Regions from separate parts of the Clostridium fermenticellae genome, predicted to be linked through region 1. Evidence: riboswitches for the same ligand, from Rfam matches in the RefSeq annotation. Region 1 holds a riboswitch; the other holds the start of a gene.

Region 1 (5,333 bases):
TGTAAGGTCATCACAGGATAAATGTATCCCACAAGAGACAACAATAAGAAATGTAAGATTAGCAGCTGCATATGTACCTTACCAAAAATTATGTACAATTCTATGCCCGATTGAGGCTCTCAAACATGGAACTGCATTTCTAGAACTTTATAGTCCTTATGAAGGAAAAGACAAACAAATGAATAAAGCTGAAAAAGATAAATGGGGTGATTGCTGTGAGTGATAAAGTAAATAAAAAAGAGCTTTTAAAACAAATTAGTGCTGTGGATTTTGTGCTTGTAGATCTCCATTTGTATTTAAATACTCATCCGAGTGATTGTGATGCCATTTCAAAATACAATTCAATTTCAGTTGAGGCAAACAGACTAAAACAAAATTACGAAAAGTACTTTGGGCCTTTAGCGTACGGGGCTTATAGCGAGTGCCCATGGCAGTGGATGGATGAACCCTGGCCTTGGGAATATGAAGCCAACTTTAGGCTTTAAAGGGGGAATAGAATTATATGTGGTCATATGAAAAAAGGTTACAATATTCAGTTAAAATAAAAAATCCTGATCCTAAAATGGCAAAAATAATTATTACTCAATATGGCGGACCTGATGGAGAACTTGGAGCGTCACTAAGATATCTCAGTCAGAGATTTTCGATGCTGACACCTCAGGCTATTGCAACCTTAAATGATATAGGAACAGAGGAACTTGCACATCTTGAGATGATTGGAGCAATGTTTCATCAGCTTGTAGACGGAGCAAGCCTTGAGGAGATTAGAAAAGCAGGTCTTGATGCTTATTATGCAGATCATGGAAAGGGAGTTTATCCTTCAAGTGCTTCTGGAGATCCATTTACTGCGGCTTGTATTCAATCAGAAGGAGATCCAATAATAGACTTAACTGAAGATTTGGCTGCAGAACAAAAAGCCAGAGGAACGTATGAATATCTTCTTAATTTTGCTGAAGATCCAGATGTAATAGAACCATTGAAATTCTTGAGGGAAAGAGAAATTGTTCATTACCAGAGATTTGGAGAGGCTCTTAGAATAGTTCAGGAGTATTTACAGGAACCTAAGTTATTTATTATGCCTAAAACGAAATTTACTAAATAAATATTCATTTTTATTTGCTTATATATTTTATTGAATTAAGAGCCTATACTGCTAATTAGTTAGCATAAAGGCTCTTTTTGTATTTATTTTTATAATTATTTATGGATAAATATTGACAAATAATCAGCAAAAGAGATTATAATATTAAGTATATGAACTAAAAGGGGGTTAATTTTATGATTTCAAAAGAAATGTATGAATTAGGCAGTAAAAAATCGACTATAAGAGCCATTGCTGAATATGCAGAAAAACAGGCTAAAGTAGTTGGAAAAGAGAATATATATGACTTTAGTTTGGGAAATCCTAACGTTCCAGCACCTGAGTATATTAAAGAAACTATAATTGATATTTTAAATAATGAGGATTCGTGTAGTGTACATGGGTATACAGCAGCCTATGGAGATCCGGAATCGAGAGAGTTAGTAGCCAAGAGTTTGAATAAGAGATTTGGTACAAACTTTTCGGGAAAAAATTTATTTATGACGGCCGGAGCAGCTGCATCAATAAGTATATGTTTTAAAGCATTAGGTGAAAGAGATGATGAATTTATAGCTTTTGCTCCCTACTTTCCTGAGTATAAATGTTTTGTTGAATCCACAGGGTCAAAGTTTGTAGCTGTTAAAGCGAATGTTTCTGATTTTCAGATTAATTTTTCAGAATTTGATAAGAGAATCAACGAACATACTAAAGCTGTTATTGTAAATTCTCCCAATAATCCAAGTGGTGCAGTTTATTCAGAGAAAACAATTATCAAGTTGGCAGATATATTAAAACAAAAAGAGAAAGAATATAATCATCCAATATTTTTGATATCTGATGAGCCTTATCGTGAGATAGCGTATGATAATGTTGAGGTACCATATCTACCCAAATATTATGATAATACTTTGGTATGTTATTCATACAGTAAATCTTTTTCATTGCCTGGTGAAAGAATTGGATATATAGTGGTTCCCAATGAAATCATTGATTTTGATGTAATATTTGCAGCTATTGCCGGTGCAGCCAGAGTTTTAACACATGTAAATGCTCCATCATTGTTTCAGAAAGTAGTTGCGAGATGTGCGGGCCTGCCTTCAGATATAAGTACATATGAAAATAACAAAGATATATTATATAATGGTTTGATTGAAGCTGGATTTTCATGTGTAAAACCAGATGGGGCATTTTACTTATTTCCCAAATCATTAGAAGCTGACGATGAGGCTTTTTGTGAAAAGGCAAAAAAATATAATTTATTGCTTGTTCCGGGAAAGGATTTTGGTTGCCCAGGACATTTTAGAGCTGCTTATTGTATTAAAACTTCAACAATTGAAAAATCAATTCCTTTGTTTAAAAAATTAGCAGAGGAATATAAATAACATTCTAATAATGATAGACAAACAGTATTGAATAAATCAATGTGAACTGTTTGTCTATATTTTGAACTGGAATTATTCTTTTCCTACTTAGGTTATTGTGTTAATTCTTATTTTGCTGCATGCAATTTTTCTATTAATTGTTTAGCAGCTTTCTGACCTGAAAGAAGCATACCTCCAAAAACCGGACCCATTCTCTGTCCGCCTAAAGTGGCATTAGCAGCCATACCGGATACATATAGTCCTGGATATACTTCACCAGTGTTTTTAACGACCTGATCTTCACCACGATCTGCCCACATTGTTTTTTCTCCCACAAAACTTCCGTTTTCGGTATTTAAAACGTTTCCTTGTTTAGCTACAAGTTTATTCACTATTGATGCATCATGACCTGTGGCATCAAGTATATATTTTGATTCTATCATTATTGGATCAATAGGCATTTTTGTTTTTTCAACGGCAGCCCAGTTAATTACAAGTCCTGCAATGCAATTATCCTTTTCTATTACGTCTTCTACGGATATTAAGTTTAATATTTTAGCTCCAGCTTTAACTGCTTTTAGAGTTAGCGCAGAAACACATTCTATAGAATCAACTGTATAATAGTTTTCTTCATATTTTTTATAATTAACGTTAAAGTCGTCCAGAATGCTTCGGGCACTTTCCTGAATTACAATTTGATTCATCATCATGCCACCTCCCCACATGCCGCCTCCAATACTGAGACTACGCTCTATAATGGTTGTCTTAACTCCGGCTTCAGCAAGGTAAGCTGCAGCTACCAAACCTGATGGACCTCCTCCGACGATGATTACATCTGAATATAATATGTCTTCAAGTTTATCCTTGTAAGTATCAATAATAGCTTTTGAAATTTTGGTGTCTTCTAAGTACATTTTTTTAACTCCTTTCATTTATAGATAAATTAAAAGCACACCCTTAGGAAAAGGTGTGCGAAATATTTTAAACCTTCCCTACGCGGACATTACTCCGATCAAGTTATAAGGGTCAGGTGCTTAATAGTCCTTTCTCAGTCCAAAACATGGACTCCCCGCTAAAATATATTTAATATTCATTTTTTAATAATTGTTAAACGTTAAGAATTCCTAACATATTTTATAGTAACACAAAAATACTAATCTTACAATATATTTATTTATAAAATTAATTTACAAAAAAAGTCCTATAAGTACATAAATTCAATAATATTACAGAAATATATTGTATGTTCTTTCAAGTGGTAATTTATACTACTCCTATATTTGGTTTGTAAAAAATACTTTTTAATAATATAATTTTGAATAAGTATTGAAATATTTAAACAATTATATATTATTTAATTTTTAGAGGAGATGGTAGGTGTATGAAAACAGTAAAGTTAGGTAAAACAGGATTAATTGTAAGTAAAAATGGATTTGGAGCACTTCCGATACAACGTATTTCAAAAAAGAACGCTGTTTATTTATTACAAAAGGCATTTTATAATGGAATCAATTATTTTGATACTGCAAGAGCATATTCAGATAGTGAAGAAAAAATAGGAGCTGCGTTTTCTTACATAAGAGATAAGATTATTATAAGCACTAAAACAGCGGCACAAAATGCTGATGAATTCTGGAAAGATTTAGAACAAAGCTTGAAGAATTTACAGACGAATTATATTGATATTTATCAGTTTCATAATCCATCATTTTGTCCAAAGCCTGGAGATAAATCTGGACTTTATGATGCAATGCTTGAGGCAAAGAAACAGGGTAAAATACGATTTATAGGAATTACGAATCATAGGATGACTGTCGCAAAAGAAGCTATATCATCAAAACTATATGATACACTCCAATTTCCTTTTTCGTATCTTGGAGGGGAATCAGATATAGAAATAGTTAATTTGTGTAAGGAAAATAATATGGGATTTATCGCAATGAAGGCACTATCCGGTGGGTTAATTACAGATTCAGCTGCTGCATATGCATATCTTTCACAGTTTAATCATGTTGCGCCTATTTGGGGAATTCAACGTGAAAATGAACTTGATGAATTTTTATCTTATAATGACAATCCACCAATTTTTACGGATAATATGAAAAAACAGATTGAACATGATAGAAAAGAATTATCCGGAGACTTTTGCCGTGGATGTGGATACTGTATGCCATGTCCGGCTGGAATTCAAATTAATGATTGCGCAAGAATGAGTCTTCTTCTCCGTCGTGCACCGAAGGATGATTACCTTACTAAGGAGTGGCAGGAAGAAATGAAAAAGATTGAAGGGTGTCTTCATTGTAATAACTGTATGAGCAAGTGCCCGTATAAATTAAATACTCCAGAGCTTTTAAAAAAGAATTATGAAGATTACAAAACCTTTTTATAGGGTTTGTAACTGAAAGCTTAACTTATGCTCCGATCGGGATTTCCAAAATACGTAACGTAAAAAATTTCTAGTAAGTCTAAGCTTGCGTTTAAAAAAATCTAAGCAGATTTTATAAACTCACTTTGTTCAAACATATAAAATCCACTAAGATTTTTAAGAACACTTCGCTAAGACTTACTACAAAATTTTTTAATGTGCCTTAATTTTAGAAATCCCGGTCTGCGCATAAGTTAATTAATTTTAAATTGATTTATCTCATCTTTAAGTTCCTCTGCTAAAGTTTTAAGCTTTTCTGAATGTCTTGTAAATTCCTGCATAGTTGCAGATATTTCTTCGCTGGATGCAGTAACTTCTTCGGAAGCCGAGGCTGTTTCTTCAGATATGGATGAGATATCTTCAATTTCAGCTAATGTAGATTGTTTCTTATCATTCATATCAATAATGGATTTCTTTACCTCATCAACTCTGCCTATCATTATTTCAATTGATTTAAGTATTTTAT
Region 2 (5,333 bases), 1.0 Mb from region 1:
TTAGTACTTGTACTTCCAATTTTAATAGAGGGAAGACATTATTTTATTGTTGGATTTAAATCATTATTTAGAGGAAGTCCCAATATGGATTCACTTATATCGATAGGTGCATCAGCAGCTTTTTTATATAGTTTGTTTGCAGTATATAAGATTATGTCAGGCAGTCATGCCTATGATATGTATTTTGAATCTGCAGGAGTTATATTGACGCTTATTACTCTTGGAAAATATCTTGAATCTGTTGCAAAAGGGAAAACCTCAGAAGCTATAAAGAAACTCATGAATTTAGTTCCTAAAAAGGCGCTTGTTGAAAGAGATGGAAAAGAAATAAATATCCTGGTTGATGAGGTTGAGGTCAACGACATAATCATAGTAAAACCAGGTGAAAAGATACCTGTAGATGGCAAAATAATAGAAGGATCAACATCTATAGATGAATCAATGATAACAGGTGAGAGTATACCAGTTGAAAAGCAGGTATCAGATAATGTAATTGGTGCAAGTATAAATAAAAATGGGATGATTAAATTTAAAGCTACCAAAATTGGAGGAGATACTGTTTTATCTCAAATTGTAAAGCTGGTAGAAGAAGCTCAGGGATCGAAGGCACCTATAGCTAAACTTGCAGATATTGTGTCTGGATACTTTGTTCCAGTTGTCATGTCACTGGCACTTATTGGTGCAATTTTATGGTATATAAACGGACAAGATCTGGTATTTTGTCTTACAATATTTATTTCAGTACTTGTTATAGCATGTCCATGTGCACTAGGACTTGCAACGCCGACAGCTATAATGGTTGGAACAGGAAAAGGAGCAGAATATGGAGTTCTTATAAAGAGCGGTACTGCACTTGAAGCTACCCATAAAGTAAAAACAATTGTATTTGATAAAACAGGAACAATTACTGAGGGAAAACCTAAAGTTACAGATATTGTAACAGTAACTGGTGTTGATAAAGACTATATTTTAAAGTTGGCCGCATCAGCTGAAGCTGGTTCAGAACATCCGTTAGGAGAAGCTATTGTTGAGAATGCAAATTTTCTTCGAATAGAATTAGAAAAGATAGAGTCTTTTAAAGCTATTACAGGGTATGGTATAGAAGTTTTTATCGATAGTAAAAAAATACTTCTTGGCAATAAAAAATTGATGGATAAGAATGGTATTAATTTAGAGAAGCTCAATATAGTTTCAGAAAAATTATCTGGAGAAGGAAAAACACCTATGTATGTATCTGAAAATGGAAAAATTCTTGGAGTAATAGCTGTAGCTGATACAGTTAAACAAAATAGTAAGAGATGTGTAGAAAAATTACATTCGATGGGAATTGAAGTAGTAATGATAACTGGTGATAATGAAAGAACAGCTGGTGCAATAGGGAAACAGGTTGGAATTGACAGGATAATTGCAGAGGTATTGCCGGGAGATAAAGCAGAGGAAGTAAAGATGCTTCAAAGTGAAGACAGGAAAGTGGCTATGGTTGGTGATGGAATAAATGATGCTCCAGCACTGGCTCAGGCAGATATAGGAATTGCAATAGGCTCTGGAACAGACATTGCTATTGAATCAGCAGATATAGTTCTTATGCGTGGTGATTTAATGGATGTAGTTACAGCTATAGAATTGAGCAGAAAAACAATAAAGAATATAAAGGAAAATCTTGCGTGGGCGTTTGGATATAATACTCTTGGCATACCAGTTGCGATGGGAGTGCTTTATATATTTGGTGGTCCACTCTTAAATCCAATGATTTCAGCTTTAGCAATGAGTTTAAGTTCGGTATCAGTTTTGACAAATGCTTTAAGATTGAAAGGTTTCAAACCTTTAATTTAATATAAATATTGAGAGGAGAATATATTATGAAAAAGAAAGTATTTATTGAAGGAATGAGCTGCAAACACTGTGTTGCTCATGTTGAGGAGGCTCTTAAAGAATTAGATGGAGTTAAAAAAGTAAAAGTAAGTTTGGATGATAAAAATGCAGTTGTAGATTTTAAAGATGAAATTGAAGATAGTGCTATAAAAGCTGCTGTTGAGGATGCAGGATATGATGTAGTTAAGATAGAAAACATATAGGCCTTAGTAAGAATATTTTAATAATTTGACACATTTATTTTATAAATGATATACTAATTTATGTTGATATTTTTAAAATCATATATTGTTGGGGAGGCAGAAACACTGTTTGAGAGGAAACTGGTAGGTTTCGACCCGTAAAACCTGAATTGGATAATGCCAACGGAGGGAATTACAGTAAGTAATCAAATAAATTTGTTTAGTATAAAGACCTCTCTTCTATTTTTGAAGAGAGGTTTTTGTATGCTTAATAACTCATGTAGGATGTGTAATTGTATGAAATGTAATAATTATGGTAAATCGATTTACAGGATTTCAGCTATTGTTTTTCAGGTTATGCTTATATTCTTATGGCAAATACTTGTAGATAAAGGAGGAATACCTAAATATATTCTTCCATCGCCTAAGGATGTGGCAATAACTTTATTTGAAATCTTTCCTATACTTATTCCTCATATTTATGTTACCCTGGAAGAAGCAATTATTGGTTTTTTAATTTCTATAGTATTTTCAGTAATAATTGCACTGCTTATGGATAATATAAAAATTGTAAAGGCCTGTATTTATCCAATACTTGTTATATCGCAAACAATACCTACTATAGCACTTGCCCCGATATTTATAATATGGTTTGGGTTTGGCATACTCCCTAAAGTCATTGTAGTTGTTTTAGTATGTTTTTTCCCAATTGTGATAAGTCTTGTAGATGGACTTGAAAGTGCTGATGTAGATATGCTGAATCTTATGGACACGATGAATGCATCTAAATTTCAGAAATTTAGGTATGTAAAATTTCCTGGGTGCCTGGGTTCATTTTTTTCAGGACTTAGAATAGCAGCAACATACAGCATAATGGGAGCTATAGTTGGAGAATGGCTTGGAGGAGAGAAAGGTCTTGGAATATTTATGGTAAGAGCAAAAAATGCATATGCACTTGATCAAATATTTTCAGCTATATTAGTTGTAGTGATTTTAAGTATGCTATTGTTCTTATTTATGTATGTACTTCAATACATATTTATGCCGTGGCAAAGGAAAGACAGAGAGAATATTAACAAATAGTGTAATATGAAAGGGGGACGTTGGGAAATTAACCCAGCACGATTTAAACATGTATAAGAGAAAAATATTTAAAATTTTAACATCAACTGCACTTATAGGTATACTGCTTATTGGGTGTTCTTCTGGAAATGAAACATCAAAGGAAAAAGATAGTAAACCTCTGACAAAGGTAAAGGTAATACTTGACTGGACACCAAATACAAATCATACTGGACTTTATGTAGCTAAGGATAAGGGATATTATAAAGATGAAGGATTGGATGTTCAGATAATTCAACCTTCCGATGGAGCTGTTGGTAATTTAATAGCTGCCGGTAAAGGAGATTTTGGAGTAAGCTATCAAGAAGATGTAACTTATGCAAAAACTTCAGATAATCCTCTTCCAATAAAAGCTGTAGCAGCTTTAGTTCAGCATAATACATCTGGATTTGCGTCACCTAAGGATAAAAATATAAGTACTGTAAAGGATTTTGAAGGAAAAACATACGGTGGATGGGGTTCACCTTCGGAAAAAGCTGTAGTTCAGTCTGTTATGCAGAATGGAGGGGCCGATTTTAATAAACTTAAAATTGTAGATATTGGTACTCAAGATTTTTTTGCAGCTACGAAAAAAAATATAGATTTTGCATGGATATATGAAGGATGGACAGGTATAGAAGCTAAAGTTAAAAATATACCGCTCAATTTTATAGAACTTAGAAAATTAAATCCTGATCTGGATTATTATACACCTATACTTATTACAAATAATAATACTCTTAAGAATAAACCGGAATTAGTTAAAAAGTTTTTAAAAGCAACACAGAGAGGATATAAATATTCCATTGATAATCCTGAGGATGCAGCTGACATATTAGTAAAAAATGCACCTGAGATAGATAAAAAGCTTGCAGTAGAGAGCCAAAAGTATATGAACACAAAGTATATTGATGATGCCCCAAGATGGGGAGAAATGAAGTCTTCTGTTTGGAATAACTATACTAAATTTCTTATGAGTAAAAATCTTATAAAAAAGAATTTGAAAGCGGAAGATGCATTTACAAATGATTTTCTTCCATCCAAATAGTAGTAAAGGAGATATAATTCTTGAATAAATCCAGTATTTTAAAAAAAGTTGTGCTTAAAGATGTGTCAAAATCCTTCGATGGATATAAAATAATAGACAACATAAGTTTTGAGGTTACTGAAGGAGAATTCGTAAGTCTTATTGGACCTAGTGGGAGTGGAAAAAGTACCATATTAAATATAATTTCAGGTATACTAAATCCGGACAGTGGTGATGTTTATGTTGATGGAGATATAAGTTATATGCATCAAAAGGATTTGCTTCTTCCGTGGAAGAAGGTAATAGACAATGTTGCAATGCCGCTTTATATAAAAGGGGAGAGTAAAGTTTGTGCCAGAAATAAAGTGTTAAAATATTTTGATATGTATGGGTTAAAGGGATATGAATATAAGTATCCATCAAAATTGTCTGGAGGAATGAGACAGAGGGCAGCTTTTCTTAGAACCTATATGGCTTCGGATAATATTATGTTGTTAGATGAACCGTTTGGAGCTTTGGATGCTATAACAAGGACAAAAATGCAGAACTGGCTTTTAAAGATTATAAAGGATTTAAATATAACAATATTGTTTATAACGCATGATATAGAAGAAGCTATATATCTTTCAAATAGGATTTATATACTTTCAGATAAGCCGGCCAGTATAAAGAGTTCAATATATGTCGATTTACCTGAGGATAAGACGAAGGATATTATAACCTCAGATGAATTTCTGAGTATAAAAAGAAGGATATATAATTTATTGTAGCCTAAAAAAGGATATCATTACAATTTATTAGTGAATGATATTAGAGATAGAATTCCGGCTAAACTTATGGTTGTACCTTCATTTAGTGGAGATGGCAGCAGAGCAAAAATTGAAAAGAGCTAAAATATAGGGTTTGTAATTCCAGGCTTAAGTTATACTCCAGCTGCTACTTCCAAAATTCGTCACCTAAAAAATTTCTAGTAAGTCTAAGTTCGTATTTATAAAAATCTAAGCAGATTTTATAAACTCGCAGGCTCAAACATATAAAATCTACTAAGATTTTCAAAAATACTTCACTAAGACTTGCTAAAAAATTTTTTAATGTGCCTACATTTTGGAAATGTCAGCTTACGTATAACTTAAGCTTTTATTTATAAATAC

The links. A riboswitch is a leader RNA that binds a small molecule or an ion and turns the genes downstream of it on or off. The one in region 1 is predicted to bind thiamine pyrophosphate.
Region 2: linked by a shared signal. The riboswitch ahead of D4Z93_RS07345 (ABC transporter permease) and the one ahead of D4Z93_RS11890 (sulfide-dependent adenosine diphosphate thiazole synthase) in region 1 are both predicted to bind thiamine pyrophosphate.

The regions. Positions count from the first base shown of each region.
Region 1 is NZ_CP032416.1:2,575,173-2,580,505, reverse strand. It holds gene D4Z93_RS11910 (spore coat associated protein CotJA) at 1-223, shown strand, start outside; gene D4Z93_RS11905 (spore coat protein CotJB) at 216-485, shown strand; gene D4Z93_RS11900 (manganese catalase family protein) at 503-1,102, shown strand; gene D4Z93_RS11895 (pyridoxal phosphate-dependent aminotransferase) at 1,279-2,463, shown strand; gene D4Z93_RS11890 (sulfide-dependent adenosine diphosphate thiazole synthase) at 2,571-3,356, opposite strand; TPP riboswitch at 3,415-3,524, opposite strand; gene D4Z93_RS11885 (aldo/keto reductase) at 3,824-4,831, shown strand; gene D4Z93_RS11880 (methyl-accepting chemotaxis protein) at 5,062-5,333, opposite strand, start outside.
Region 2 is NZ_CP032416.1:1,562,528-1,567,860, reverse strand. It holds gene D4Z93_RS07355 (heavy metal translocating P-type ATPase) at 1-1,833, shown strand, start outside; gene D4Z93_RS07350 (heavy-metal-associated domain-containing protein) at 1,860-2,075, shown strand; TPP riboswitch at 2,155-2,263, shown strand; gene D4Z93_RS07345 (ABC transporter permease) at 2,352-3,137, shown strand; gene D4Z93_RS07340 (ABC transporter substrate-binding protein) at 3,187-4,203, shown strand; gene D4Z93_RS07335 (ABC transporter ATP-binding protein) at 4,224-4,952, shown strand.